4 regions of the Anoxybacillus sp. LAT27 genome follow, and region 4 is predicted to be linked to each of the others. Evidence: riboswitches for the same ligand, from Rfam matches in the RefSeq annotation. Region 4 holds a riboswitch; each other region holds the start of a gene.
What was found. A riboswitch is a leader RNA that binds a small molecule or an ion and turns the genes downstream of it on or off. The one in region 4 is predicted to bind S-adenosylmethionine.

Region 1 (7,795 bases), on a different contig from region 4:
TTTGTTTTTGCAACGGAGAGGAGCCATTTAGGCTCCTCTATTTGCATATTATCGTCAATAGAATCATAAACTAACGATAAGTTGCCTGCCACGTCGCAGGCCATCTCCCCCCATTAGCGGGGAAATCATCGTTTTTGCCCCAGTACTTCGGTGCTGGGGTTTCGTATTTTTCATCCTTCCTATCCGAGCAAAAAGCTCCTTTACACCAATGATTTTTTCCGTCTTTTTTTCATCTTTATGTTATAATATTCCTTGAATTTTGTTTTGTTGAGGGAGCATATATGGGGAGAGAGAGAATGAGACGATGGTTGTACATCTTGCTTGTTATGATCCCATGCCTTGTAGGAAGCGTGTGGATTGTGCTTTGGCAAGATGAACAACAGCAACAACAATTGCTTGAAGAAACGCGCTTGTTTGCGAATATACATAAAAACGATCTCGATCGCTTTCTTGCGGAGACAACGACAAAACTCGAGACGTTAGCGTTTATGGTTAGCAAACATATGGCGATGTTAAGCGAAAAAGACATAAACGACATGTTGCAACAAATAGAAAAACAAGACGTTCGTTTTCATCACATATCGTTTTTTTCTGAAAGTACAAGTTCAGCGATGCGATTGGCGAAAACGACAAAACAAACGGTCATTGACAGCGATCATACAACAACGATCGTCACACCGATTGTCGATGAAAAAACGAACGATACAGTCGGTTTTTTTGTGGCGGAATTACGTATGGATTACATAAAAAAACGGATGAAAATCATTGACCCAAACGCATCGTTTCGTTTATATGATGAGCGTGGAACGATGTTGTTGGCAACAAACGAAATTCGCCCATCGCAACAAACGGTGACGGTTCATTTAAATTATGCACCATGGATGATTGAAGCGAACGTGCCGCACGTAACGATGAAACAAAATGTGCAAACATCCCTTCCATACATCTTATTGCTGATCGTCGCCATCCATATTATTTGGCTACTGATTCAATATTGGCTATTAAAACGGCAAACGATGCTTGAACGCATGGAGACCGAAGCACAAAAACTCGAACTTGTCGGCACACTCGCCGCAAGCACCGCGCATGAAATTCGCAACCCGCTTGCTGGCATTAAAGGATTTATTCAACTATTAAGTGAAAAACATAAAGATAACGAATCACAACTTTATTTTTCCGTCATTCAAAATGAAATTACACGCATTAACGATATTGTGAACGAATTTTTAATTCTCGGCAAACCGACGGCACAAAAACTTGAAACGTGTGATTTAAACTATATTGTGCAAAGCATTCATCCGATGATTGAGTCGCAAGCGCATTTACATAACGTCGTCTATACGTTTCAACGTGCCGATGTGCCACTTCCGATTCGTTGTTCAAAAGATCATTTAAAACAAGTCGTCTTAAATTTAGCAAAAAATGCGATCGAAGCGATGCCGCGTGGTGGCGTGCTAACGATTTCGCTGACGAAACAAAACGACTGGGCGGTGCTGCAAGTAACAGACAATGGATGCGGCATTCCAAACGATGTAAAAAGCAAACTGTTTCAACCGTTTGTCACATCGAAACAAACGGGAACAGGACTTGGGCTCGTCGTCTGTAAACGTATTATCGATATGCATGAAGGGACAATCGACATTCATAGCATAGAAAAGAAAGGAACGACGATTACCGTTCGTCTTCCTTTGCGACAGGAGGTGGAATAATGGTCGATATGCTCATCGGAAGCACGTTATCGGCGCTAGCAACAGGGGCTGGCGCTGTTCCGATTTTATTTTTGTCGCGCTCATTAACGCACAAATGGCGCGACATGTTGCTCGCTTTTACAGCTGGTGTTATGATGGCGGCATCGATGCTTGGGTTAATTCCAGAATCACTTTCTTCTGGCACGTTTTTTTCTCTTGCGGTTGGATTGTGCTTTGGAGTGTTTACGCTGACGCTTCTTGAAAACATCGTACCGCATATCGACTTAGCACATACAAAAAGCGGCATCAAAATGGATCAAAAAGCGCTGCTTGTCCTTGCGGCGATTACGCTTCATAACATTCCAGAAGGCTTATCTGTCGGCGTCAGCTACGCCTCCGGGGAACAAAATCATATCGGGGATTTAATTGCGCTTGCGATCGGCTTCCAAAACGCACCTGAAGGATTGCTCGTTGCGCTTTTTTTATTTAATCAACATATTTCAAAAGGAAAAGCGTTTTTCATGGCAACCGGGACGGGAATGATCGAGCTCGTCGCCTCCATCATCGGTTTTTATTTAACGTCTGTCGTCGATGCGCTCGTCCCTTACGGATTAGCGTTTGCGGCTGGTGCGATGTTGTTTATTATTTATAAAGAGTTAATCCCTGAAAGCCATGGCGACGGAAACGAACAATCATCGACGTATGCGTTTATTATCGGACTATTAGTGATGGTATTTTTAATTGAAACATTTTAAAGGATGATCTACATGTCGAAATATTATATGCTTCTTTTATTAACAAGCACCTTATGGGGAGGCAACTTTGTCGCAAGCAAATTGCTTGTCGCCCACGCCTCCCCGTTAACGTTGACGTTTATTCGTTGGACGATCGCGGTCCTTTTTTTATTTCCGATCGTTTTAAAAAAAGAACGATCCATCCGCCTCCAAACGCGCGGCATCGTTCCTTTGATTGCGATGGGGATGTCGGGCGTCGTCTTATTTAACGTGTTTATGTTTCAAGCGCTTCGCTATACGTCAGCGGATCATGTCGGTTTAATTTCGACGTTAAACCCGATGGCGATTGCGCTTGTGGCATACGTTGTCTACCGCGATAAGCTCACGATCCGACAATGGCTGGCGATGGTCGTCTCACTCATGGGTGTGCTCATCGTGATGACGCACGGGCAACTGCATCGGTTAGCGGATGTAAACATCGGCGATTTATGGATGATCGCAGCAGTCATCATTTGGGGCGTTTATTCTGCCTGTGCAAAGGCAGTGATGACATCTTATTCTCCGCTTGCAGCAACGTTTTGGTCCGGCGTCTTTGGCATCATCGGGTTGTTGCCGTTTCTTTCTTCTTTTTCCGTTCATGACGTCAACGTCTCCTTTTCGCTTGCGCTTTTATATACAAGCGTTGGGGCGACGGTGCTTGCGATGTTTCTTTGGAACGTTGGCGTGAAAAAAGTCGGTGCCACAACTGCAGGCATGTTTTTAAATTTCAATCCGCTTTTTACTGCACTGTTTGCATACATACTACTTGGTGAAACGTTAACAGTGATACAATGGATCGGTTCATTCATTACCATTGCAGGCGTCATATTGTTTACAAAAAAATAGAAGGGGCGTTATTCCCCTTCTTTTTCTTCATATGGATGTGCCACCCAACCAGATGGATCGATAAATAAGCGAACCGCAACGACTTGGCGATCGTCCATTAATGTAAAGAAATGCGGATTTCCTTCTGGGACAGAAATGACATCCCCTGCTTCAAGTTCAACGTCAAAGTAGCCTGTATTTTCGTCCCCTTTAATAACGAAAATGCCATGACCAGCAACGATTGCACGCACTTCGTCTTCTGTATGCGTATGCACTTGTTCAAATTTTTTCAATAGCTCTTCTAAATTTGGTGTTTGTTCGCATAAAGCGACAACGTCCCACGCTTGATAACCTCTTCGCTTCGCTAAATCTTCAATTTCCGATTGAAACGTTGCTAAAATGTCCGCTTTTTCTTCATCTGTTAATACAAATTTGTTTTGAAGATGCGCTGGAAGTTTACTTGCATCCCAATGTTCGTACAACACCCCTTGCTTATTTAAAAACGTAGCGACATTTTCCTTTCCTTCAATCACTTCACCTGTGTTGCGCACTTTAATAACTGCCATACATACTCCCCCTTATCGTTTTAAAAGTAATAATTTCACATAGTACTGACATAAAAACTCGCACGCTTCTAGCCATTTTTTCGCTTCAAACGCATCTTTTCCCCAAACAGTAATGCCGTGGTTGCGAATAAGCACTGCGCCGCGATCTTCATGAACATGTTCGGCGAACGCGTTTGCTAATGTCGGAATATGAGCGAAATTCGGAATAATCGGAATGCGAAATGCCGCATCTTCTTCCCATAATCCGAACGCTTTAATGAGTTCTTGATTTGTAAAAACGACTTCCCCTTCGTCACCGTACCATTCGGAAATGATATTGTTGTCAACGGTATGGACATGAAGCACACAACCAGCGTTCGTTTTATTGTAAATGTTCACGTGAAGAAGCGTCTCAGCTGACGGCTTTAAATGCGTCGCTTCGGCTGGCTGTCCGTCCGCGCCGACGAGTAAAAAGTCTTCTGCCGTTTCTTTTCGTTTATCTTTTCCGCTAGCGGTCACAAGAAACGTAAGCGGCTCATCGCTCACCTTTAGCGACAAATTGCCGCTCGTTCCCATAAACCAATCGCGCGCCGCTAGTTCTCGTTTCACTTCCGCAAGCTCTTCCCATTTTTTTTGTCTCACACGATCACCTCGCTTTCTTGTAACGCATCGATGACATCATAAAACGTCGTAAACGGTGTATGTGGCAAATGAAGCTCCCGGCATTTTTCAAGCAAAAAGTCGCGCGCGATGACGTGATCGGCTAGTTTCGCCGCCGCTAAATCGGTAATGGAATCGCCAATCACAATCGTTTTTGCCCCTTTTGGCGCGAGTTTACGAAGAAGCGACGGCTTGCAGCACCCGCATTCATTTTCGCAATGTTCATCGCACGCATACGGCCACGTAATTCGAATCGTTTCTCCGCTAAAGTCAGCGCTGTTACAAAAAATGCGCTCTTTTTCAACAAGTCCGTCTAACAGCGGATAAACGAAAAAATCGATGCCGCCGCTCACGATATAAAGCGGAATTTGCCGTTCGTTCGTAAATGCGACAAAGTCGGAAAATCCGTCGCGAATGCGGGCGGTGTCAAGCAAAAATTGCACGATGTCTTCTTTTAGCGTCGTCGGCAACAGCGAAAACATGCGTCCGACACCTTGTTGTACGGAACATCTTTGCGCAAGCACGTCATCTTTGATGGCTTCCCACTCGGGCGGAGCGAACTGTTTCATGAGCGCAATAATGTTGTCGTTTAACGTAATCGTTCCATCAAAGTCACAAAAAACAATTGACTTCATCAAGCGCTCCCCCATAAATCAAGCGCTTGTTGTAACGGTTCGTGTTCTTTTGCCGCATCATGAAGCGAACGACCAGCAAGCACCGCATCAACTGCGGCACGAAACGCTTGCCCGCCACCAATTGCCCCGCTCGGATGACCATGCACTCCGCCGCCTGCGTTAATGACGGAGTCGATGCCAAAATCGCTCACTAAAAGCGGCACAAGCCCCGGATGAATGCCGGCGGATGGCACAGGGAATGTGCGTAAAAACGGTTCTTCTTTCGTTAATTCCTCGCGAATCGCAACCGTCTGTTGTTTTGCAAGCGCGACGCTTCCATACGGTGATGGGAAAAGCGAAAAGTCCGCCCCGGCCATGCGCAATAATTTCCCAAGAAGAAGCGCATAGCTAACTCCATATACGTGCGATGAGGCGATCGCGCCGCTAAACGACGGATGTGCCATAATCGGCAAGCGAATGTCATCGTCTTCACGAAGCGCCTGCAACACGTCAAGTCCGTATGTAAACACGTTAAACAACAACACGTCCGTCCCTAGCTCCGCCGCACGCTTCGCTTTGTCTTTTAGTTCAAACGTTTTACCTGTTAAATTGACCGCATATAACGTTCGATGCCCTGTTTGTTCGTACACCTCTTGTAGCGCTTGTTTTCCTGCGACAATGCGCTTTTCAAATGGCGTTAAGTCATTGTCAAATAAAATTTCATCGTCTTTCACGAGATCGACCCCACCGAGCGCTTGTAGTTTTAATTGTTCCGTAACGTATTGTAAATCACGCCCAATGACCGCTTTAAAAATGCTCATCACAAGCGGACGGTCAAAAACCCCAAGCTTTTCGCGTATGCCGTCAATGCCAAAGCGCGGGCCCGGAAACGCACGCTTCAGTTCGTCAGAAAACGTTAAATCAACAAGTTTAATCGTTCCGTCAAGCGACAATTTTCCAAACGTCGTCGTCAAAATCGCTGGAAAATCGGCGCTAAAATTGACGCTCGGATACGAAATGCGCACGAGTGCGCGTTTCAGTCGTTTTCCAAAAAACGTATTGACACGCTCGTCTTCCTCTAGCTCTTCAATGGACTGAACGATCCCTTTATGTTTTTTCAATTGTTCTTGTTCAAGCTGCGGCAAATCGGTCCACGACCCGACAGTTAGCCCAAGCGCAATCCCTTCTGCTTTTTTCACTAAGTCTTTGTCATCATGAATCAAATATGTTGCGGTAATCATCGTATCACTCCTTTACAAATAAAAAACCTCTTCATAAGAAGAGGCTAATTGTTCGTCTCTTCTTATCTCTCAGCTCACTGCTGCGAGAATTAGCACCGTGCTTAACACTTGTTAAGTCGGTTGCCGGGCTTCATCGGGCTCGTCCCTCCACCTACTCTTGATAAGAATTCGCAATGTATAAAATTTTTCGAACAGTTCGTTTTTCATAAATTTAATTCGAATTATGACAGCACATGCCGATTTTGTCAACGATTTTTTAAAAAAGTTGCAATCGCCCGATGCGTTCCGCTGCTTCTTGAAGTCTTGCTTCGCTTGTGAGCAGCCCTGTGCGCACATAACCTTCCCCATGTTCGCCAAACCCAATGCCCGGAGCGACCGCCACGTGCGCTTTTTGAAGCAAAAGGTCAGCAAACGTTTCCGACGTATAGCCGTTTGGCACCGGAAGCCAAGCGAAAAACGAACCTGCTGGCGCTTGCACATTCCAGCCGATGTCACGCAATGCATGAACGAACGTGTTTCTTCTTGCTTCATACGTCGCGACAAGCTCGGCGACGCATTGTTGCGAATCAAGTAGTGCGACTGCTGCCGCTTCTTGAATCGCCCCGAACATGCTGACGTATAGATGATCTTGCAACACGTTGATCGCTTCGATCATGCTTTCGTTACCGACCGCAAAACCGACGCGCCATCCTGCCATATTGTACGTTTTTGAGAACGTATAAATTTCAATACCAACGTCTTTTGACCCTTCGACTTGTAAAAAGCTTACTGGCTTTTTCCCGTCAAAGCCGATCGCTCCGTATGCGAAATCGTGTACAACACCGATACGATGTTTTTCAGCAAACGAAACGGTTTGTTGAAAAAACGGTTTCGTTGCGGTTGCGCCGGTCGGATTGTTCGGATAGTTTAAAAACATCAGTTTCGCCTTGCGAACGACATCTTTGTTTAGCTCCTCGTAATTAGGTAAAAAGCCATTCTCCGCCCGTAGCGGCATCATTTCCATGCGCGCCCGCGCAAGCACGACCCCCGACCAATAGTCTGGATAACCGGGATCAGGAACGAGCACAACATCGCCCGGATTTAATAAACAAAGCGGCATTTCAACGAGCCCTGCTTTTCCGCCAAACAAAATAGCGACTTCTTTTTCAGGATCAATCGTCACGCCATACTCGCGTTTATAAAACGTCGCGACTGCTTCTTTCAAAAACGAATAGCCGCGAAATGGTGAATATTTATGATACATAGGCTTTGCTACCGCCTGTTGCATCGCGCTTACAATGTGCGCTGGTGTCGGCTGATCTGGATTTCCTTGTCCGAGATTAATGACATCATACCCTTCGGCAATGACTGCGTTCACTTTTTGCACGAGCGAAGCAAAAAATTGCTTCGGAAGTTGCTGTAACAAGTTCGATTGCGGAAATGTTTTCATTTTTCACACCTACTTCACAA
Region 2 (7,795 bases), on a different contig from region 4:
CAAGCGATTTAAGTGAAGTGGACAACCTATTAACGGCAGAACAATACGAACAAATGATTAACCAAGATTAAAAAAACAACTCACAGGGCACCCTACAACACAGGGGTGTCTTTTTTGTTAAAACAAAAAACAATCGATATTACAAAAGATGTTGTTGGGAAATTTAATGAAAACGGCAACTTTGAGCTGTTTTATGACAACGAATGTGTTGGAGAATTTGTTCAAGAAACGAATAAGTTAAAGTTAAAGCATGGATACGAACAACAAAACGGGCGTATTTTGAAAAGCGTAACAGTTACTGAACATCCAAATATGAAATATGTCGATTGTGATACAGAAGGTGGTTGGTGTTAAGGGCAGCGACATCGCTGTCCTTTTGTATTGGATAAAAGGAGAAAAAGTGTGCGATCAAGAATATAATATACATAAATGAATGTACAAGGTGATGACGATGGCGATTGTTGAGGTAGAAAAAGTGATTATTGTCGAAGGGCGCTCAGATAAACGAAAAATCGAAAGCATCATTAGTGAGCCAGTTGAAATTATATGTACAAACGGAACGCTCGGTACCGCTAAACTTGATGAATTAATTGATGCTTTGTACGATAAAGAGGTGTACATTTTAGTCGATTCCGATGAAGCGGGGGAGAAATTACGTCGTCAACTCCGTCGAGAGTTTCCGCATGCAGAGCACTTATATGTTGATAAAATGTATCGTGAAGTCGCAGCAGCCCCGAAGCATCATATTGCGGTCGTGTTATTAAGTGCAAACATCGATGTACACGCACAATATTTATAGAAAGTTGTGTGATCGTTGTGAAAGTTGTCTATATGTACACGCCATTATGTGGAACATGTCAAGTGGCAAGTCGAATGGTTGATGTACTTGAGCAGTTATTGCCATCTATTACATTTGAGCGTCAAGATTTAAACTATGTCCCAGACAAAGCAGTTGAATGGCATATTGAAAGCGTTCCATGTTTACTTATTTTTCAACATGATAAACTTGTACAAAAAATATATGCTTTTCATTCTGTTCCATATTTATACGAAACGTTGCGAAAGCTGGCTGAATAAAGCCAGCTTTCGACATATTTCTTGGGAAATTGACGAGGGAACGAGACATTTGTCGAGCGTTTATAGCAGGAACTACTCGCATTTATATGGAAACAATGGATATGAGAAATATGGGACGGGGGGCGGTTAAATGAACATGTTAGCGCCGATTTTGCCAAATGATTGTTTATATATTCAACTACAATGGGAGAGTCGAGAAGTATTATTGTGCATATCGAAAGAAGGGATTCGTCGCGTAGAAGAGGTAGATGGAGAGCGAGTCATTACGATTCGTGGTTCGGCACAGGCAATTATGTCGCTATTGCAAGGGTCTTTAAAACTGCAGCAACAACTGCGATTAAACGAATTGTCCGTCACAGCATCGTTTCGTCACATTTTATTGTTAGAGTCGATCTTTTTCCTTGCCAAGCCGTATGATGTTGTTCGTTGACGAACGTATTTTATCGTGTTAAAATTCAAAATATTCGATCATTAGGTTAGGGGGAGAAACGATGAAATTTGAAACGATTGCTGTTCATGGCGGATTGCAAACGGATCCAGTAACGAAAGCACGTGCAGTGCCTATTTATCAGTCGAATGCATACTTGTTTGATAACACAGAACATGCGGCCAATTTATTTGCGCTAAAGGAAGCGGGATACATTTATACGCGCATTCATAACCCGACAGTGACTGTATTTGAAGAACGAGTGGCTAAGCTTGAAGGTGGTGTCGGGGCTTTAGCGGTCGCGAGCGGCATGGCGGCGATTACAATGGCGATTTTAAACGTTGCTCAAGCGGGAGATGATATTGTTTCTGCTTCGACGTTATATGGAGGAACGTACAATTTGTTTGCGAATACGTTGCCGAAATACGGCATTACGACGCATTTTGTCGATCCGTCTGATCCAGAAAATTTCCGTGCGGCAATTACACCAAAAACGAAAGCGATTTTTGCCGAAACAATTGGCAACCCAAGCCTGCATGTGTTAGACATTGAGGCGGTTGCGGAAATTGCGCATGAAGCAGGCATTCCGTTGATTATTGACAACACGTTTGCAACTCCGTACCTTTGCAGGCCAATCGAGCATGGAGCAGATATCGTCGTTCATTCGGCAACGAAATGGTTGCTTGGTAACGGAACGACGTTAGGTGGTATCATTGTCGATGGTGGAAAATTTGATTGGAATTCGCCGAAGTTTCCAGCGTTTACGACGCCAGATCCAAGTTACCATAATCTCGTATACGCAGACATCGGTGCGGCGGCGTATATCGTCAAAGCACGCGTGCAGTTGTTACGTGACTTAGGACCGGCGATTAGCCCGTTCAATGCATTTCAGTTTAATTTAGGGCTGGAGACGTTGCATGTCCGCATGAAAGAACATATTGCAAACACGAGAAAAATCGTCGAGTATTTGGACAACCATCCGGTCGTCAATTGGGTGTTGTATCCTGAACATGACAACCATCCAGCGAAAGAGCTAGCGAAAAAATATATGCCGAAAGGGGCAGGGGCAGTCGTTGTCTTTGGCATTCAAGGTGGCCGTGAAGCAGGGGCTACGTTAATTAACAACGTTAAGCTTTGGTCACATGTGGCAAACGTCGGCGATGCAAAAAGTTTAATTATTCATCCTGCAAGTACAACGCATCAACAGTTAAGTTCAGAAGATTTGAAAGCATCCGGCGTAACAGAAGATATGATTCGTTTATCGGTCGGTATTGAAAACGTGGACGATTTAATCGAAGACTTAGAGCAGGCGATTGAAGCGGCGACAGGGGTACGGTCGATGTATTCGGAAGTGTAGCGTGTTAGCTGTATATAGCTAGCACGTTTATCTATATCAAAAAATTTTTTATTATTTTTCGTTGACACCGTCCTTCTTTCGATGATATACTCACTTTCGTAGTTTAAAAATATCCTTGAACGTATTAAAACGTTAACTGAATAAAGCGTTTAAAAGCGCTCTTATCAAGAGAGGTGGAGGGATGTGCCCGATGAAACCCGGCAACCGTCAGCGCTGCTGAAATGGTGCCAATTCACACAAAGCGTTTGCTTTGAGAGATAAGAGACAGAATGGATCATTACGCCTTTCTGTTCTCTTGAGCAGAAAGGCTTTTTTCATGGAAGGAAGGTGACAACATGATTACTTTATCAAACGTAACGAAAGTGTATAAAGCAGCAAGTGGGAATGTAACGGCAGTCGATCATGTGAATTTGCATATCGAACAAGGAGAAATTTTCGGTATTATCGGCTATAGTGGAGCAGGGAAAAGCTCGCTCATTCGGTTATTGAACGGATTAGAAAAGCCGACGAGCGGTGAAGTGATTGTTGATGGGAAAGATATGGGGAAAATTAGCGGGAAGCAGTTACGCCAAGCGCGCCAACAAATCGGCATGATTTTTCAACATTTTAATTTGCTTTGGTCACGAACCGTGCGCGAAAATATTGCTTTTCCGTTAGAAATTGCTGGCGTGCCGAAAGAAGAACGGATGAAGCGTGTCGATGAACTTATTCAACTCGTCGGTTTGCAAGGGAGAGAAAATGCGTATCCATCGCAACTGAGCGGCGGACAAAAGCAACGCGTTGGCATTGCGCGCGCATTAGCGAACAATCCGAAAGTGCTGTTATGCGATGAAGCAACATCGGCGCTTGATCCGCAAACGACCGACTCAATTTTAGACTTGCTTGTTGATATTAATAAACGTCTCGGTTTAACGATCGTATTAATTACACACGAGATGCACGTGATTCGTAAAATTTGTGATCGCGTTGCGGTCATGGAAAACGGAAAAATTGTCGAAATGGGCGAAGTGCTTCACGTATTCCGCAAGCCAGAACAGCCGATTACAAAACGATTTGTCCAGCAAGTGACAGAGCCGGAAGAAACGAAAGAAGCGATGTTGCATCTTCTTGAACGATATCCGAATGGTAAAGTTGTTCAACTGACATTCGTTGGTGAAGCAGCTGAGCAACCGCTCATCACACAACTCATTCGTCAATTCGATTTAAATATAAATATTTTACAAGGGAAAATTTCGCAGACACATCACGGAGCATACGGGGTGTTGTTCATTCATTTAGACGGTGCGAATGAGGAGATTGAGCGAGCGCTCGCTTTTATTCGCCAGCAAGAAGTTGAAGTGGAGGTGTTGGCGAATGTTCAATGAACTATTTCCGAACGTCGTTTGGGATAAAATATGGGCAGCCACGACGGAAACGTTGTATATGACCGCCGTCTCCGTTGTCGCAACGTTTGTGCTTGGTATTTTACTCGGATTGTTGTTGTTTTTAACGTCTAAGGGAAACATATGGGAAAATCGTTTTATTAACGGTGTGATCGCATCGTTCGTCAACATTTTTCGTTCTATACCGTTTATTATTTTAATTATTTTGCTTATTCCATTTACGAAACTTGTCGTTGGTACAATTCTTGGAGCGGATGCTGCGCTACCGGCACTCATTATCGGGGCCGCTCCGTTTTATGCACGCATGGTTGAAATTGCGCTTCGTGAAATTGATAAAGGTGTCATTGAAGCGGCAAAAGCGATGGGGGCAACGACAGCAACAATTATTTGGAAAGTGCTTCTCCCTGAAGCGTTGCCAGCACTTGTATCTGGTATTACAGTTACAGCGATCGCGCTCGTTGGTTATACAGCGATGGCAGGAGTTGTTGGTGCTGGGGGGCTTGGAAACTTAGCGTATTTAGAAGGGTTTCAACGTAACAATAACGATGTGACATTTGTTGCAACAGTGCTCATTTTAGTGATTGTCTTCATTATTCAGTTTATTGGTGACTTTGTCACTTCTAAAATAGATAAAAGATAAAAAAGGAGGAAGAAACAAATGAAAAAATGGATCTCTTTACTTGTCGCGGCAGTTGTTGTATTAGCGCTCGCTGCTTGCGGAAAAAATGAAAGTGCCGAAGAAAAGACGAATAAGCTTGTTGTTGGTGCATCAAACGTGCCACATGCCGAAATTTTAGAAAAAGCAAAACCGATTTTAAAAGAAAAAGGAATCGAATTAGAAATCGTGACGTTCCAAGACTACGTATTACCGAATAAAGCGTTAGCGGATAAAGAGTTAGACGCGAACTATTTCCAACACATTCCTTATTTAGAAGCACAAATGAAAGAACATGGTTATGACTTTGTAAATGCTGGTGGTATTCATATTGAGCCGATTGGCGTATACTCAAAAAAATATAAAAGCCTTGAGGAGCTACCAAATGGTGCAAAAATCATTATGAGTAACTCTGTTGCTGACCACGGGCGCATTTTATCGATGCTTGAAGAAAAAGGATTAATTAAATTAAAAGATGGTGTTGATAAAACGAAAGCAACAGTTGATGACATCGTTGAAAATCCAAAAAATTTAGTATTTGAAGCAGATGTCGAGGCAGGATTGCTTCCGCAAGTATATAAGAATAACGAAGGAGATGCGGTATTAATTAACGCAAACTATGCGTTAGATGCCGGATTAGATCCAGCAAAAGATCCGATTGCGGTTGAGTCGCCAGAAAATAACCCATATGTGAATATTATCGCCGTTCGTAAAGGTGACGAAAAGCGTAAAGAAATTCAAACGCTCGTCGAAGTATTGCAATCAAAAGAAATTCAAGACTTCATTTTACAAAAGTATAACGGCGCGGTCATTCCAGCGGCAAAATAAGGATGTCCATTTGGGCATCCTTTTATATTTTTTGCAAAACGACGCATGATAAAAAGGAAGGAGGAGTGCATATGTCGATGGAACAATGTTTACACGAATATAAGCAAGGGCTAGGAACATTTACGCAACATATGCCGAAAGTTGGACAAACGTTTAATGCGTTTACAGAGGCATGTTTTGCAGAAGGATCGTTATCCAAAAAAGAAAAACAATTAATTGCTCTCGGTATTAGTGTCGCCAAACAAGATGAATATTGCACGATTTATCATACAAAAGGGTGTATCGATGAAGGGGCGACAGAAGAACAAATATTTGAAGCGTGTGCCGTTGCTGCTGCGTTAGCTGGCGGGGCGACGATGAGCCAAGCGGTTACGCTCGTTCGTCAATGTGTAGAAGAATTTCGGCACGTTCATTAAAAGGATAGGAATTCCCTATCCTTTTTTACATATGTGATGAAATGCACTTTAGAAACAAAAAAGTATCAAAATGCTTGCAATAAGGTTGCTAATACTTTTCATCTGTTATAAAATTGTAATGAGAATAAAATGAGAATTACGTTTCATGAACATAAGCGAAACTGGAGGTATTTTTTTATGGCAACATTAACAATTAAAGATCTTCACGTTGCAATTGACGGAAAAGAAATTTTAAAAGGGGTTAACCTTGAAATTAAAGGTGGCGAGTTCCATGCGATCATGGGGCCGAACGGAACAGGGAAATCGACGTTATCCGCTGCCATTATGGGGCATCCAAAATATGAAGTAACAAAAGGAAGCATTACATTAGATGGTCAAGATGTATTAGAAATGGAAGTAGATGAGCGCGCTCGTGCTGGACTATTTTTAGCGATGCAATATCCGAGCGAAATTAGCGGTGTAACAAATGCGGATTTCCTTCGCTCAGCAATTAACGCACGTCGCGGAGAAGGAAATGAAATTTCATTAATGAAATTTATCCGTCAATTAGATGAAAAAATGGCGTTTTTAGAAATGAATCCAGATATGGCGCATCGTTATTTAAACGAAGGATTTTCAGGCGGAGAGAAAAAGAGAAACGAAATTTTACAATTAATGATGTTACAACCGAAAATTGCAATTTTAGATGAAATTGACTCAGGTCTTGACATTGATGCATTAAAAGTTGTTGCAAAAGGCGTCAATGAAATGCGCAGCAACGACTTCGGCTGTTTAATCATTACGCACTATCAGCGTTTATTAAACTACATTACGCCAGATTACGTGCATGTTATGATGCAAGGACGCATCGTGAAATCTGGTGGTCCAGAGTTAGCACAACGTCTTGAGGCTGAAGGATACGATTGGATTAAAAAAGAGCTAGGCATTGAAGATGAAGTCGTCGAGCAAGAAGCGTAAGCGTTAGGAGGATTTGTGATGATTGAGACGAAACTACCATTCGACCAACAGTATGTCCGCTCTTTTTCTGAAGGGCGTGGAGAACCGGACTGGCTTTTAAACGTTCGCTTACAAGCTCTTGCGCAAGCTGAACAACTTCCTTTACCGAAGCCAGATAAAACGAAAATTGATCGTTGGAACTTTACACAATTTTCTACTCATCTCGTTGAAAGCGCACCGCTTTCGTCGTTAGAAGAGTTGCCAGAAGAAGTGAAAGTGCTTATTGATATCGATGAGGAACAAAAAAATGTATATGTGCAACGCGATCATACATGTGCATACGCATCGCTTGCCGATGAATTAAAAGAAAAAGGTGTCATTTTTACAGACTTAGCGACAGCTGTTCGCGAACATAGCGATCTTGTGGAAAAATATTTTATGAACGGTGTAAAAGTAAATGAACATCGTCTTGCTGCACTTCATGCTGCGCTTGTAAATGGTGGTGTGTTTGTATATGTACCAAAGCATGTGCAAATTGATGTGCCTTTGCAAGCTGTATATGTCCATGAAAAGGCGGAAGCGTTATTTAACCATGTCATTATCGTTGCGGATGTCGGTAGCAAAGTGACGTATGTTGAAAACTATATTTCAACATGTGAACGTTCTGAAGCGATCGTGAACATCATTGCTGAAGTGTTTGCATTAGACGATGCGCAA
Region 3 (7,795 bases), on a different contig from region 4:
TAAAGAATATCAAATTACCTTCTGGACTCCATCTCGCAGAAAACAGAAGCATTACTCATCGTCACCATGGGAGGGATGGATCAAAGATAAACGAAAAGTGATTGAGACGGTGTTCTCTGTCCTTGCCGATCAGTATCGGATTACAAACATTTGTGCCAACCCCATTTCAGGATTTGAAGTGGCACTTGATGGCGTTTGTTGGTCTATTCACTTGTCACACTCGGACTAATTGAGCGCTAGCACTCAACTAGCACCACGGGTATAGTAACTATTTAAGGAGGTCAATAAGATGGCTTGGAGCAAAAAATTTTTGTTGGCAGTAGCTGGACTAGGTTGTGCGTTGGCCTTTACTTTTAACATAGTTGAAATTGGGAATGCTGCTTCTAATGGGGATAAAGAAGTGGAACAAACTTTTGATAAATCGAATCTAATAGAGCAGTATAAAAATATTGAGAAAACAGAATTGGGTGTAGAAAAATACAAGAAACTTATTACCGAAAAAAATAATGAAATTAAGAACAAAAAAGTTGAGGATATTAATACCACTATCACATTTTCTCGGCCATTAGAATTTAAGGAATTAAAGGAATTTGTAAAGAAACACAAAGTTAATCCTCAACAATTTGTAGCACGTGCTGTAAAAGGTGACGAGCGTATAACACTTGCCTTTAAACCACACGTGGAGGAGAAACATGTTAGTATGGTGAAAAAACAACTTAAAGAGGAATACAATGCGGAGTTTGTTGGTTTTATTGATATGTACGGTTTTGTGAGTCATGAAGATTTAACAGCAATTGAAAATGATCAAGTTACTTTCCTTGCTGATACAACAGGAGATAAATATTTCTTGAAACACGAAAAAGACAATGGTTTTGCCCATGCACTTTCTTGGTTATTAGAAGATGTTAAGAAGAAAAAAGAGGAAAACAATAAATAATTAAAAAATCTTAAAGGGAGTAGATATCTACTTCCCTTAAGTTTTTCATTAGGAGTGAAATCATGTTCAATCCAGAACTTTATTTTTATTACATTTTGTTAATTATTCTTTTAATTTCTACTTATTTATTCTATAGAAGAACAAAAAATTTATCTAAAACACTCCTTATGACAATTACTGCACTTTTTTTCGTATCCATAGTTTGCAGTATTAGTTTAGCACTTAATTATTATCAATCACTGAAACCGAATACAGAAGGTATTGGAATTTCAAATGTGATCGCATATTGGCTACTAGGGGAGGATGCTTGGGCACCAGTATGGACTATTCAGTTATTCAAAAAGGCTTACTCTATTTCCTTATGGATTACACTTATTTTATTTGTTTTCCTCATAATTCTTTTATTCATGAAAAGGAAAAAAAGTGAATGAAATACATGAACTAAAATGTTATATACCAAAAATTTCTATATAAAGTAACATAAAGAATAATATAAAAAACACCTGTGAGCGACTTTTTTAAGGAAATTAAAGGAGATTATGGGTTAGGATTACACACCCTTCAAGTTTAGTGTTAAGCGTCGTTGTGTCCATACGCAATGTTTGTGATCATGAGCTGCAGAAAAAGAATACCCACATGTTTTAGGCATGCCAAATAACCCTCTTGGAGAGGGTTATTTGGCGTTTTTAGTGTGCTCGGCATGGGTGCAATCTCTAGGGTGAAAGTCCCGAACTGCGAAGGCAGAAGTAGCAGTTAGTTTAACGCAAGGGTGTCCGTGGTGACGCGGAATCTGAAGGAAGCGGGCGGCAAACTTCCGGTCTGAGGAACACGAACTTCATATAAGGCTAGAACTTCATATAAGGCTAGAACTTCATATAAGGCTAGAACTTCATATAAGGCTAGGTATCATTGGGTGAGTTTGCTAAACAAAACAAAGCCCTTTCTGCCGAAGGTGATACAGAGTAAATGAAGCAGATAGATGGAAGGAAAGATTGCACTCTTACCCGAGGAGGTCTGATGGATACGTGAAGTACGCTTCATAACCTACTTCGTGATAAGTAGCTGAACCATCAGAAGTCAGCAGAGGTCGTCGTACGAATCGGTCTAGAACGATTCGGAAGAACCGAACAATCAAGAGAAAATAGCCCTTGGCTTCAGTCCGTCATGATGAACCCAGAAAACGAAGTGCCTCCCAAGAGAAAGGAAACGGTGAATCCCGTGGGGGATCTCTTGGAGGGTGGAGTGACGACTGGCATAAGAAGATCAGCTATTTACGGAAGGAAGAAGAACGATGCTCTTAAATCAAAAAAATTTCTTGCGTCACTGATCTTGATTGAACCGCCGTATACGGAACCGTACGTACGGTGGTGTGAGAGGACGGAGGTTAATCACCTCCTCCTACTCGATTGCGATCGGTCCGCCGAGCTGTTCAATGCGTGGATCAACGTTTGTGAATTTTTTAAAGTTTTCCCGGAACTTCGCCGCGAGCTCTTTTGCTTTTTGTTCATATGCTTCCTGATCTGCCCATGTGCTTTTCGGTTGTAACACTTCATCAGGCACACCGGGAACGTGAAGCGGGATATGAAGACCGAAAATAGGATCTTGAACAGTTTCTACGTTGTTTAATTCTCCTTCTAACGCCGCTTTTACCATCGCGCGTGTATACGATAGCTTCATTCGTTCACCAACGCCGTATCCACCACCAGTCCAACCGGTGTTTACTAAAAACACTTGAACACCGTGGGCGTCAATTTTTTGACCAAGCATGTCTGCGTAACGCGTTGCAGGAAGCGGTAAAAACGGTGAACCGAAGCATGTAGAAAATGTTGCTTCCGGCGCTGTCACTCCGCGTTCTGTGCCCGCTAACTTGCTCGTATAGCCGCTTAAGAAATGGTACATTGCTTGTTCTTTCGTTAATTTACTAATTGGCGGCAATACGCCGAACGCATCTGCTGTTAAAAAGACGATTGTATGCGGATGGCCAGCAACGCTCGGCTGCACGATATTATCCATCGCTTCGAGCGGATATGCTGCGCGCGTATTTTCAGTTAATGTTGCATCGTCATAGTTTGGTATGCGCGTGTCTGGGTCAACGATGACGTTTTCTAATACAGAGCCGAAGCGAATCGCATCAAAAATTTGTGGCTCTTTTTCACGTGATAAGTTAATGCATTTGGCATAACATCCGCCTTCAATATTAAAGACACCGTTGTTTGACCAACCGTGCTCGTCATCGCCAATTAACCGACGGTTTGGATCAGCAGAAAGCGTTGTTTTCCCTGTGCCTGATAAACCGAAAAAGAGCGCGACATCGCCTTCTTGACCGACGTTTGCTGAGCAGTGCATCGGGAAGATTCCTTGCTCTGGCAATAAAAAGTTCATGACAGAGAAAATCGATTTTTTCATTTCCCCTGCATATTCTGTTCCACCAATTAGTACAGTGCGGCGCTCGAATGAGATGATAATAAACGTTTCTGAACGCGTGCCATCAATAGATGGATCAGCTTTAAATGTTGGTGCAGAAATGACTGTAAATTGTGGTTCATGTGTTTGTAATTCTTCCGCTGTTGGACGAATGAACAATTGATGAGCAAATAAGTTATGCCAAGCAAATTCGTTGACCACTTGAATCGGCAAACGATAAGCTGGATCTGCGCCTGCAAAGCCATTAAATACAAATAGTTCTTCTTTTGTCATTAAATAATCGATCACTTTGTTGTAAAGCTTATCAAATACCTCTTCAGAAATAGGTTGATTGACAGTTCCCCAATCAATTTTATGTTTCACAGACGGTTCTTCGACAATATATTTATCCTTTGGAGAACGGCCTGTATATTTCCCAGTTGTTGCACAAATTGCTCCTGATGAAGTTAGGATGCCTTCTTTCCGAGTTAGTACTTTTTCTACTAGTCGTGGTACAGATAAGTTATGAAAAACCCCATCCCTTTGTAAGAGTGTTGATAATTTGTTTGTCAGTTCAATGGAATTCATTGGACAAAACCTACCTTTGTTTGATTTATCTTTATGTAAAAAGTATAACACATTTTAATAAATAGTCCATACTAATTCGTGTATTTTTCTTCAGTTTAATTTCAAAATAATCCATATAGAAAAACGTTGACTCGTTTCGTACGGATGTGGTATGATGCTGAAATGAACGGATACTCTTATCCCGAGTTGGTGGAGGGAGACAGGCCCGATGAAACCCAGCAACCGTCACATACGTGAAAAGGTGCTAACCTGTGGCAAGGGAACGCCCTTGAACGATAAGAGTGAAAGGCGCAGACAAATGCAAAAACCTTTCCTCTGAGGGAAAGGTTTTTTTCACGATAGACCATAATAAGAGGGATGAGTACCGTATCATTTGTCATTATACTGAGGAGGAATGTTTGAATGCCTAAACGTCGTCTGTTTACATCTGAATCTGTAACGGAAGGGCATCCGGATAAAATTTGTGACCAAATTTCCGATGCGATTTTAGATGCGATTTTAGCAAATGATCCAAATGCGCGTGTTGCGTGCGAAACGAGTGTAACAACAGGACTTGTTTTAGTGAGCGGAGAAATTACAACATCTACATATGTAGATATTCCGAAAATTGTCCGTGAAACGATTCGTGGAATTGGCTATACGCGTGCAAAATACGGTTTTGACGCAGATACGTGCGCCGTATTAACATCCATTGATGAACAATCTCCAGATATTGCGATGGGTGTTGACAAAGCGTTAGAAGCTCGTGAAGGACAAATGACAGATGAAGAAATCGAGGCGATCGGTGCAGGAGACCAAGGATTAATGTTTGGCTTCGCGTGCAACGAAACGAAAGAGCTTATGCCGCTTCCAATTTCACTTGCCCATAAGCTTGCGCGCCGTTTAGCAGAAGTGCGTAAAGAGGACATTTTACCATACTTACGCCCGGACGGAAAAACGCAAGTGACAGTGGAGTATGATGAAAACGGCAAACCTGTACGCATTGATACGATCGTTGTTTCCACACAACATCATCCAGAAATTACGCAAGATCAAATTGTGCGCAACATTAAAGAACATGTTATTCAACCTGTCGTTCCAGCGGAGTTGATCGATGAAAATACAAAATATTTCATTAACCCAACAGGTCGTTTCGTCATCGGTGGTCCACAAGGTGACGCAGGGTTAACAGGACGCAAAATTATCGTTGACACTTACGGTGGTTATGCTCGTCACGGCGGTGGGGCTTTCTCAGGAAAAGACCCAACGAAAGTAGACCGCTCGGCAGCATATGCGGCTCGTTACGTAGCGAAAAACATTGTCGCAGCAGGCCTTGCAGATAAATGTGAAGTGCAATTAGCATATGCGATCGGTGTGGCACAACCTGTATCGATCTCAATCGACACGTTCGGCACAGGCAAAGTGTCTGAAGATGTATTAATTGAAGTGGTGCGCAACAACTTTGATCTTCGCCCAGCAGGCATTATTAAAATGCTTGACCTTCGCCGTCCAATTTACAAACAAACAGCTGCTTACGGCCACTTTGGTCGCACAGATATTGATCTCCCTTGGGAGCGTACAGATAAAGCAGAAGCGTTAAAACAACAAGCATTAGAGTTAGCGAAGTAAGGAAAAGAGGAGAGTTACAAGATGTAGCTCTCCTTTCCTATTTTTTAAGTAAGAACAGAAAATGAAGCAATACCAAATAACGTACCGAGCATACAACCAGCAAGTACATCAGAAGGATAATGAAGCCCTAAATAAATGCGCGAAATAGCAACGCTACATGCGATCGGCAAGAGCCAGATTGTTAATGACGGGGCGTATAGTAAAAATGGGACGATGACAGAAAATATTGCAGTCGTATGTCCTGATGGAAATGAATGGTCAGTTAATGGGTTTTTTGTTACTTTCGTTTTATGCAGTGAAATATACGGTCGTTTGCGAGGATATATTTTTTTCATCATTGCGACAGGAATATGGCTGAGTGCTAAGGCGATCGCACTTGCGATAGCAGTATCGCGCCATTCATCCCGCAATAGCCAAATGGCTAGCATAACCGATGTAATTGAAAATGTAGCCCCTCCAACGTGTGTAATTGAACGAAAATAGGTGTTTAGCCATTTTTGATCAAAATAACGATTAATGCTGTAAAACAACTTGCACTCCCAATCGTACCATTTTCGTAACATAAGCAAATCCCCCTGATTTTATGATAAAATACATATGTGAAGTCAATAATAAAACAATGTAAAAATACCACGCTTATTTGTCGCGTGGTTTGTTTACTTGAAGTGATTTATAATATTGTCCTTTTTCGACATATTCGCGACGAATGCGTGCCATTTCACGCTCATCTTCTTCAGTTAATTCACGAATCACTTTCGCAGGACGACCGAATGCAAGTGTGCGTGGCGGGATTTTTTTTCCTTGTGGAACGAGGCTGCCAGCGCCGATAAACGCACCTTCACCAATTTCGGCACCGTCTAAGATGATCGAACCCATGCCGATGAGTGCGCCTCTTTTGATGATCGCACTATGCAAAATGACTTGATGTCCGACGGTGACATCATCTTCAATGATCAGTGGATTGTTTGGGCTTTGGTGAAGGACAGAGTTGTCTTGGATGTTTACACGGTTGCCGATGATCGTTGGTGCGACATCTCCACGAATGACAGTGTTAAACCAAACACTCGTTTCCTCTCCAATTGTTACATCACCTGTAATAGTGACGTAATCGGCGATGAAAGCAGAACGTGCGATGTTTGGTGTATGTTCTTTATATGGATAAATCATTTCACTCGTCCCTTTCGTTTCGTTTTGTTATATTTAGTGTACAAATTTTTCGGCTATTCGTAAACATAAAGGAGGGGTGTATATGTGGAAATGGGAAGGAGAAAATGCAAAAGGAACGATCGTGATCGTTCACGGTGCGGCTGAGCATCATGGACGATATAAATGGCTTATTGAAATGTTTCGCATGCACGGTTTTCATGTTGTTGCAGGAGATTTACCAGGGCAAGGAACGACATCACGCAGTCGAAGAGGACATATTGATTCCTTTGACGAATATATCGAAGCGGTTGCCAGTTGGGTGCATGAAGCAAGCGTGTATGAACAGCCTGTTTTTTTACTCGGTCACAGCATGGGGGGGCTCGTCGTCATTCGTACATTGCAAGAAAAGCGTCTTCCTGTGCGCGGTGTCATTTTATCTTCTCCATGTTTAGGGCTCGTTCACTATCCGTCCAAAGCACTTGAAATCGCTTCGCACATTTTAAATGTCATTCATCCGAAAAAGCGTTTTCCATCAGGGTTAACGGTGGAGATGGCGACTCGAAATGAAGAAGTGCGTGAGATGGATAAAAACGATTCATTATACGTGACGAAAGTGTCTGTTCGCTGGTATCGTGAGCTAGTCAAAGCCATTCGGATTGCTCATGATAAAATTGCGGACTTACCAGACGTTCCGATGCTTGTCATGCAGGCGGGAGATGATAAAATTGTCGATAAAAGTGCAGTGAAATCATGGTTTGATCAGTTGACGGTAAGTGAAAAAGTGTATAAAGAATGGCCAAAACTATATCACGAGATTTTTAACGAACTTGAACGTGAACAAGTATTTTTATATGCCCATACGTTTTTAACTTTGCAGCTGCAAAGGGGTGAACTCATTGAACGTTCCAACAAATCCGTTTAGTCTAATGCGAGCTGTCTATCATCGCGTTTTTCCGCTTGTTCACCGGGAACTAGCCGTTTGGAAAAAAAGAGCAGAAGCTATTCCAGATGAAGAATTGCGCAAACAGGCGTTAGCGAGTATCGCAACAAAAACGTTTCATTGCGAAGGGGGCGCGATTTTAGCTTTACTGGCGGGAAAAGAAATGGAGCGAT
Region 4 (7,795 bases):
TGGCAACAAACGAAATTCGCCCATCGCAACAAACGGTGACGGTTCATTTAAATTATGCACCATGGATGATTGAAGCGAACGTGCCGCACGTAACGATGAAACAAAATGTGCAAACATCCCTTCCATACATCTTATTGCTGATCGTCGCCATCCATATTATTTGGCTACTGATTCAATATTGGCTATTAAAACGGCAAACGATGCTTGAACGCATGGAGACCGAAGCACAAAAACTCGAACTTGTCGGCACACTCGCCGCAAGCACCGCGCATGAAATTCGCAACCCGCTTGCTGGCATTAAAGGATTTATTCAACTATTAAGTGAAAAACATAAAGATAACGAATCACAACTTTATTTTTCCGTCATTCAAAATGAAATTACACGCATTAACGATATTGTGAACGAATTTTTAATTCTCGGCAAACCGACGGCACAAAAACTTGAAACGTGTGATTTAAACTATATTGTGCAAAGCATTCATCCGATGATTGAGTCGCAAGCGCATTTACATAACGTCGTCTATACGTTTCAACGTGCCGATGTGCCACTTCCGATTCGTTGTTCAAAAGATCATTTAAAACAAGTCGTCTTAAATTTAGCAAAAAATGCGATCGAAGCGATGCCGCGTGGTGGCGTGCTAACGATTTCGCTGACGAAACAAAACGACTGGGCGGTGCTGCAAGTAACAGACAATGGATGCGGCATTCCAAACGATGTAAAAAGCAAACTGTTTCAACCGTTTGTCACATCGAAACAAACGGGAACAGGACTTGGGCTCGTCGTCTGTAAACGTATTATCGATATGCATGAAGGGACAATCGACATTCATAGCATAGAAAAGAAAGGAACGACGATTACCGTTCGTCTTCCTTTGCGACAGGAGGTGGAATAATGGTCGATATGCTCATCGGAAGCACGTTATCGGCGCTAGCAACAGGGGCTGGCGCTGTTCCGATTTTATTTTTGTCGCGCTCATTAACGCACAAATGGCGCGACATGTTGCTCGCTTTTACAGCTGGTGTTATGATGGCGGCATCGATGCTTGGGTTAATTCCAGAATCACTTTCTTCTGGCACGTTTTTTTCTCTTGCGGTTGGATTGTGCTTTGGAGTGTTTACGCTGACGCTTCTTGAAAACATCGTACCGCATATCGACTTAGCACATACAAAAAGCGGCATCAAAATGGATCAAAAAGCGCTGCTTGTCCTTGCGGCGATTACGCTTCATAACATTCCAGAAGGCTTATCTGTCGGCGTCAGCTACGCCTCCGGGGAACAAAATCATATCGGGGATTTAATTGCGCTTGCGATCGGCTTCCAAAACGCACCTGAAGGATTGCTCGTTGCGCTTTTTTTATTTAATCAACATATTTCAAAAGGAAAAGCGTTTTTCATGGCAACCGGGACGGGAATGATCGAGCTCGTCGCCTCCATCATCGGTTTTTATTTAACGTCTGTCGTCGATGCGCTCGTCCCTTACGGATTAGCGTTTGCGGCTGGTGCGATGTTGTTTATTATTTATAAAGAGTTAATCCCTGAAAGCCATGGCGACGGAAACGAACAATCATCGACGTATGCGTTTATTATCGGACTATTAGTGATGGTATTTTTAATTGAAACATTTTAAAGGATGATCTACATGTCGAAATATTATATGCTTCTTTTATTAACAAGCACCTTATGGGGAGGCAACTTTGTCGCAAGCAAATTGCTTGTCGCCCACGCCTCCCCGTTAACGTTGACGTTTATTCGTTGGACGATCGCGGTCCTTTTTTTATTTCCGATCGTTTTAAAAAAAGAACGATCCATCCGCCTCCAAACGCGCGGCATCGTTCCTTTGATTGCGATGGGGATGTCGGGCGTCGTCTTATTTAACGTGTTTATGTTTCAAGCGCTTCGCTATACGTCAGCGGATCATGTCGGTTTAATTTCGACGTTAAACCCGATGGCGATTGCGCTTGTGGCATACGTTGTCTACCGCGATAAGCTCACGATCCGACAATGGCTGGCGATGGTCGTCTCACTCATGGGTGTGCTCATCGTGATGACGCACGGGCAACTGCATCGGTTAGCGGATGTAAACATCGGCGATTTATGGATGATCGCAGCAGTCATCATTTGGGGCGTTTATTCTGCCTGTGCAAAGGCAGTGATGACATCTTATTCTCCGCTTGCAGCAACGTTTTGGTCCGGCGTCTTTGGCATCATCGGGTTGTTGCCGTTTCTTTCTTCTTTTTCCGTTCATGACGTCAACGTCTCCTTTTCGCTTGCGCTTTTATATACAAGCGTTGGGGCGACGGTGCTTGCGATGTTTCTTTGGAACGTTGGCGTGAAAAAAGTCGGTGCCACAACTGCAGGCATGTTTTTAAATTTCAATCCGCTTTTTACTGCACTGTTTGCATACATACTACTTGGTGAAACGTTAACAGTGATACAATGGATCGGTTCATTCATTACCATTGCAGGCGTCATATTGTTTACAAAAAAATAGAAGGGGCGTTATTCCCCTTCTTTTTCTTCATATGGATGTGCCACCCAACCAGATGGATCGATAAATAAGCGAACCGCAACGACTTGGCGATCGTCCATTAATGTAAAGAAATGCGGATTTCCTTCTGGGACAGAAATGACATCCCCTGCTTCAAGTTCAACGTCAAAGTAGCCTGTATTTTCGTCCCCTTTAATAACGAAAATGCCATGACCAGCAACGATTGCACGCACTTCGTCTTCTGTATGCGTATGCACTTGTTCAAATTTTTTCAATAGCTCTTCTAAATTTGGTGTTTGTTCGCATAAAGCGACAACGTCCCACGCTTGATAACCTCTTCGCTTCGCTAAATCTTCAATTTCCGATTGAAACGTTGCTAAAATGTCCGCTTTTTCTTCATCTGTTAATACAAATTTGTTTTGAAGATGCGCTGGAAGTTTACTTGCATCCCAATGTTCGTACAACACCCCTTGCTTATTTAAAAACGTAGCGACATTTTCCTTTCCTTCAATCACTTCACCTGTGTTGCGCACTTTAATAACTGCCATACATACTCCCCCTTATCGTTTTAAAAGTAATAATTTCACATAGTACTGACATAAAAACTCGCACGCTTCTAGCCATTTTTTCGCTTCAAACGCATCTTTTCCCCAAACAGTAATGCCGTGGTTGCGAATAAGCACTGCGCCGCGATCTTCATGAACATGTTCGGCGAACGCGTTTGCTAATGTCGGAATATGAGCGAAATTCGGAATAATCGGAATGCGAAATGCCGCATCTTCTTCCCATAATCCGAACGCTTTAATGAGTTCTTGATTTGTAAAAACGACTTCCCCTTCGTCACCGTACCATTCGGAAATGATATTGTTGTCAACGGTATGGACATGAAGCACACAACCAGCGTTCGTTTTATTGTAAATGTTCACGTGAAGAAGCGTCTCAGCTGACGGCTTTAAATGCGTCGCTTCGGCTGGCTGTCCGTCCGCGCCGACGAGTAAAAAGTCTTCTGCCGTTTCTTTTCGTTTATCTTTTCCGCTAGCGGTCACAAGAAACGTAAGCGGCTCATCGCTCACCTTTAGCGACAAATTGCCGCTCGTTCCCATAAACCAATCGCGCGCCGCTAGTTCTCGTTTCACTTCCGCAAGCTCTTCCCATTTTTTTTGTCTCACACGATCACCTCGCTTTCTTGTAACGCATCGATGACATCATAAAACGTCGTAAACGGTGTATGTGGCAAATGAAGCTCCCGGCATTTTTCAAGCAAAAAGTCGCGCGCGATGACGTGATCGGCTAGTTTCGCCGCCGCTAAATCGGTAATGGAATCGCCAATCACAATCGTTTTTGCCCCTTTTGGCGCGAGTTTACGAAGAAGCGACGGCTTGCAGCACCCGCATTCATTTTCGCAATGTTCATCGCACGCATACGGCCACGTAATTCGAATCGTTTCTCCGCTAAAGTCAGCGCTGTTACAAAAAATGCGCTCTTTTTCAACAAGTCCGTCTAACAGCGGATAAACGAAAAAATCGATGCCGCCGCTCACGATATAAAGCGGAATTTGCCGTTCGTTCGTAAATGCGACAAAGTCGGAAAATCCGTCGCGAATGCGGGCGGTGTCAAGCAAAAATTGCACGATGTCTTCTTTTAGCGTCGTCGGCAACAGCGAAAACATGCGTCCGACACCTTGTTGTACGGAACATCTTTGCGCAAGCACGTCATCTTTGATGGCTTCCCACTCGGGCGGAGCGAACTGTTTCATGAGCGCAATAATGTTGTCGTTTAACGTAATCGTTCCATCAAAGTCACAAAAAACAATTGACTTCATCAAGCGCTCCCCCATAAATCAAGCGCTTGTTGTAACGGTTCGTGTTCTTTTGCCGCATCATGAAGCGAACGACCAGCAAGCACCGCATCAACTGCGGCACGAAACGCTTGCCCGCCACCAATTGCCCCGCTCGGATGACCATGCACTCCGCCGCCTGCGTTAATGACGGAGTCGATGCCAAAATCGCTCACTAAAAGCGGCACAAGCCCCGGATGAATGCCGGCGGATGGCACAGGGAATGTGCGTAAAAACGGTTCTTCTTTCGTTAATTCCTCGCGAATCGCAACCGTCTGTTGTTTTGCAAGCGCGACGCTTCCATACGGTGATGGGAAAAGCGAAAAGTCCGCCCCGGCCATGCGCAATAATTTCCCAAGAAGAAGCGCATAGCTAACTCCATATACGTGCGATGAGGCGATCGCGCCGCTAAACGACGGATGTGCCATAATCGGCAAGCGAATGTCATCGTCTTCACGAAGCGCCTGCAACACGTCAAGTCCGTATGTAAACACGTTAAACAACAACACGTCCGTCCCTAGCTCCGCCGCACGCTTCGCTTTGTCTTTTAGTTCAAACGTTTTACCTGTTAAATTGACCGCATATAACGTTCGATGCCCTGTTTGTTCGTACACCTCTTGTAGCGCTTGTTTTCCTGCGACAATGCGCTTTTCAAATGGCGTTAAGTCATTGTCAAATAAAATTTCATCGTCTTTCACGAGATCGACCCCACCGAGCGCTTGTAGTTTTAATTGTTCCGTAACGTATTGTAAATCACGCCCAATGACCGCTTTAAAAATGCTCATCACAAGCGGACGGTCAAAAACCCCAAGCTTTTCGCGTATGCCGTCAATGCCAAAGCGCGGGCCCGGAAACGCACGCTTCAGTTCGTCAGAAAACGTTAAATCAACAAGTTTAATCGTTCCGTCAAGCGACAATTTTCCAAACGTCGTCGTCAAAATCGCTGGAAAATCGGCGCTAAAATTGACGCTCGGATACGAAATGCGCACGAGTGCGCGTTTCAGTCGTTTTCCAAAAAACGTATTGACACGCTCGTCTTCCTCTAGCTCTTCAATGGACTGAACGATCCCTTTATGTTTTTTCAATTGTTCTTGTTCAAGCTGCGGCAAATCGGTCCACGACCCGACAGTTAGCCCAAGCGCAATCCCTTCTGCTTTTTTCACTAAGTCTTTGTCATCATGAATCAAATATGTTGCGGTAATCATCGTATCACTCCTTTACAAATAAAAAACCTCTTCATAAGAAGAGGCTAATTGTTCGTCTCTTCTTATCTCTCAGCTCACTGCTGCGAGAATTAGCACCGTGCTTAACACTTGTTAAGTCGGTTGCCGGGCTTCATCGGGCTCGTCCCTCCACCTACTCTTGATAAGAATTCGCAATGTATAAAATTTTTCGAACAGTTCGTTTTTCATAAATTTAATTCGAATTATGACAGCACATGCCGATTTTGTCAACGATTTTTTAAAAAAGTTGCAATCGCCCGATGCGTTCCGCTGCTTCTTGAAGTCTTGCTTCGCTTGTGAGCAGCCCTGTGCGCACATAACCTTCCCCATGTTCGCCAAACCCAATGCCCGGAGCGACCGCCACGTGCGCTTTTTGAAGCAAAAGGTCAGCAAACGTTTCCGACGTATAGCCGTTTGGCACCGGAAGCCAAGCGAAAAACGAACCTGCTGGCGCTTGCACATTCCAGCCGATGTCACGCAATGCATGAACGAACGTGTTTCTTCTTGCTTCATACGTCGCGACAAGCTCGGCGACGCATTGTTGCGAATCAAGTAGTGCGACTGCTGCCGCTTCTTGAATCGCCCCGAACATGCTGACGTATAGATGATCTTGCAACACGTTGATCGCTTCGATCATGCTTTCGTTACCGACCGCAAAACCGACGCGCCATCCTGCCATATTGTACGTTTTTGAGAACGTATAAATTTCAATACCAACGTCTTTTGACCCTTCGACTTGTAAAAAGCTTACTGGCTTTTTCCCGTCAAAGCCGATCGCTCCGTATGCGAAATCGTGTACAACACCGATACGATGTTTTTCAGCAAACGAAACGGTTTGTTGAAAAAACGGTTTCGTTGCGGTTGCGCCGGTCGGATTGTTCGGATAGTTTAAAAACATCAGTTTCGCCTTGCGAACGACATCTTTGTTTAGCTCCTCGTAATTAGGTAAAAAGCCATTCTCCGCCCGTAGCGGCATCATTTCCATGCGCGCCCGCGCAAGCACGACCCCCGACCAATAGTCTGGATAACCGGGATCAGGAACGAGCACAACATCGCCCGGATTTAATAAACAAAGCGGCATTTCAACGAGCCCTGCTTTTCCGCCAAACAAAATAGCGACTTCTTTTTCAGGATCAATCGTCACGCCATACTCGCGTTTATAAAACGTCGCGACTGCTTCTTTCAAAAACGAATAGCCGCGAAATGGTGAATATTTATGATACATAGGCTTTGCTACCGCCTGTTGCATCGCGCTTACAATGTGCGCTGGTGTCGGCTGATCTGGATTTCCTTGTCCGAGATTAATGACATCATACCCTTCGGCAATGACTGCGTTCACTTTTTGCACGAGCGAAGCAAAAAATTGCTTCGGAAGTTGCTGTAACAAGTTCGATTGCGGAAATGTTTTCATTTTTCACACCTACTTCACAAAAAGGTTGAAATTCTAGTCAAGAATCATATATCGTAAAAATCAAAATGTAAAGAAAATTTTTTTGAGGTGAATGAGATGAATATCGCTTGCGTACAAATGGACATTGCGTTTGGAGCACCGGAAAAAAATAAACAAACAGTCGTGCGCTACATGGAACAAATCGCGAAAGAAGCCGATGTCGTCGTTTTACCTGAACTATGGACGACAGGTTACGATTTAACGAGACTTGCTCATATTGCCGATGAAAACGGCGAACAAACGAAAGCGTTTCTTTCCGAACTTGCCCGCACGTATCATGTGCATATCGTCGGTGGATCGGTCGCGAAAAAAGTGGCGGACAACATAACGAATACGATGTATATCGTCCATCGAAACGGCGATGTCGTTTGTGAATATAGCAAACTTCATTTGTTTAAATTGATGGATGAGCATGTATATTTACAAGCGGGAGAAACGACCGGGCTATGTTCGCTCGATGAAACGACGTGTGCGGGGGTCATTTGTTATGACATTCGCTTTCCAGAATGGATTCGCGCGCATACGCTAAACGGTGCGGAAGTGTTATTTGTCGTTGCGGAATGGCCCCTTTCGCGCCTTCATCATTGGCGCACGTTATTAATGGCGCGAGCGATCGAAAATCAATGTTACGTCGTCGCGTGCAACCGTGCAGGATCAGACCCGAACAACACGTTTGCTGGGCATTCGATGATTATCGATCCGTGGGGAAATATTCTTGCAGAAGGAAGCGAACAAGAAACGGTCATCAAGGCAACGATCGACATAAGCGAAGTACAACGCGTACGCGCCCGCATCCC

Region 1: another riboswitch for S-adenosylmethionine. It lies ahead of mtnW (2,3-diketo-5-methylthiopentyl-1-phosphate enolase); the one in region 4 lies ahead of mtnW (2,3-diketo-5-methylthiopentyl-1-phosphate enolase).
Region 2: another riboswitch for S-adenosylmethionine. It lies ahead of LD028_RS11745 (methionine ABC transporter ATP-binding protein); the one in region 4 lies ahead of mtnW (2,3-diketo-5-methylthiopentyl-1-phosphate enolase).
Region 3: another riboswitch for S-adenosylmethionine. It lies ahead of metK (methionine adenosyltransferase); the one in region 4 lies ahead of mtnW (2,3-diketo-5-methylthiopentyl-1-phosphate enolase).

Annotation. Positions count from the first base shown of each region.
Region 1 covers NZ_JAIWYK010000065.1:16,711-24,505, forward strand. Annotated here, with positions in the region: gene LD028_RS05025 (ATP-binding protein) at 282-1,709, shown strand; gene LD028_RS05030 (ZIP family metal transporter) at 1,709-2,443, shown strand; gene LD028_RS05035 (DMT family transporter) at 2,456-3,307, shown strand; gene LD028_RS05040 (1,2-dihydroxy-3-keto-5-methylthiopentene dioxygenase) at 3,316-3,852, opposite strand; gene LD028_RS05045 (methylthioribulose 1-phosphate dehydratase) at 3,865-4,473, opposite strand; gene LD028_RS05050 (2-hydroxy-3-keto-5-methylthiopentenyl-1-phosphate phosphatase) at 4,470-5,126, opposite strand; gene mtnW (2,3-diketo-5-methylthiopentyl-1-phosphate enolase) at 5,126-6,346, opposite strand; SAM riboswitch class I at 6,406-6,513, opposite strand; gene LD028_RS05060 (pyridoxal phosphate-dependent aminotransferase) at 6,603-7,775, opposite strand.
Region 2 covers NZ_JAIWYK010000423.1:24,101-31,895, reverse strand. Annotated here, with positions in the region: gene gcvH (glycine cleavage system protein GcvH) at 1-71, shown strand, start outside; gene LD028_RS11770 (YusG family protein) at 106-354, shown strand; gene LD028_RS11765 (toprim domain-containing protein) at 452-799, shown strand; gene LD028_RS11760 (thioredoxin family protein) at 808-1,077, shown strand; gene LD028_RS11755 (hypothetical protein) at 1,208-1,507, shown strand; gene LD028_RS11750 (O-acetylhomoserine aminocarboxypropyltransferase/cysteine synthase family protein) at 1,569-2,861, shown strand; SAM riboswitch class I at 3,020-3,125, shown strand; gene LD028_RS11745 (methionine ABC transporter ATP-binding protein) at 3,197-4,225, shown strand; gene LD028_RS11740 (methionine ABC transporter permease) at 4,215-4,883, shown strand; gene LD028_RS11735 (MetQ/NlpA family ABC transporter substrate-binding protein) at 4,902-5,726, shown strand; gene LD028_RS11730 (carboxymuconolactone decarboxylase family protein) at 5,798-6,142, shown strand; gene sufC (Fe-S cluster assembly ATPase SufC) at 6,320-7,099, shown strand; gene sufD (Fe-S cluster assembly protein SufD) at 7,115-7,795, shown strand, end outside.
Region 3 covers NZ_JAIWYK010000445.1:397,922-405,716, reverse strand. Annotated here, with positions in the region: partial or broken gene LD028_RS17535 (IS982 family transposase) at 1-240, shown strand, start outside; gene LD028_RS17530 (hypothetical protein) at 290-937, shown strand; gene LD028_RS17525 (hypothetical protein) at 1,000-1,368, shown strand; gene pckA (phosphoenolpyruvate carboxykinase (ATP)) at 2,336-3,928, opposite strand; SAM riboswitch class I at 4,102-4,210, shown strand; gene metK (methionine adenosyltransferase) at 4,331-5,536, shown strand; gene LD028_RS17510 (phosphatase PAP2 family protein) at 5,581-6,099, opposite strand; gene LD028_RS17505 (gamma carbonic anhydrase) at 6,173-6,703, opposite strand; gene LD028_RS17500 (alpha/beta hydrolase) at 6,786-7,604, shown strand; gene LD028_RS17495 (tetraprenyl-beta-curcumene synthase family protein) at 7,579-7,795, shown strand, end outside.
Region 4 covers NZ_JAIWYK010000434.1:61,417-69,211, reverse strand. Annotated here, with positions in the region: gene LD028_RS13420 (ATP-binding protein) at 1-893, shown strand, start outside; gene LD028_RS13415 (ZIP family metal transporter) at 893-1,627, shown strand; gene LD028_RS13410 (DMT family transporter) at 1,640-2,491, shown strand; gene LD028_RS13405 (1,2-dihydroxy-3-keto-5-methylthiopentene dioxygenase) at 2,500-3,036, opposite strand; gene LD028_RS13400 (methylthioribulose 1-phosphate dehydratase) at 3,049-3,657, opposite strand; gene LD028_RS13395 (2-hydroxy-3-keto-5-methylthiopentenyl-1-phosphate phosphatase) at 3,654-4,310, opposite strand; gene mtnW (2,3-diketo-5-methylthiopentyl-1-phosphate enolase) at 4,310-5,530, opposite strand; SAM riboswitch class I at 5,590-5,697, opposite strand; gene LD028_RS13385 (pyridoxal phosphate-dependent aminotransferase) at 5,787-6,959, opposite strand; gene LD028_RS13380 (carbon-nitrogen family hydrolase) at 7,056-7,795, shown strand, end outside.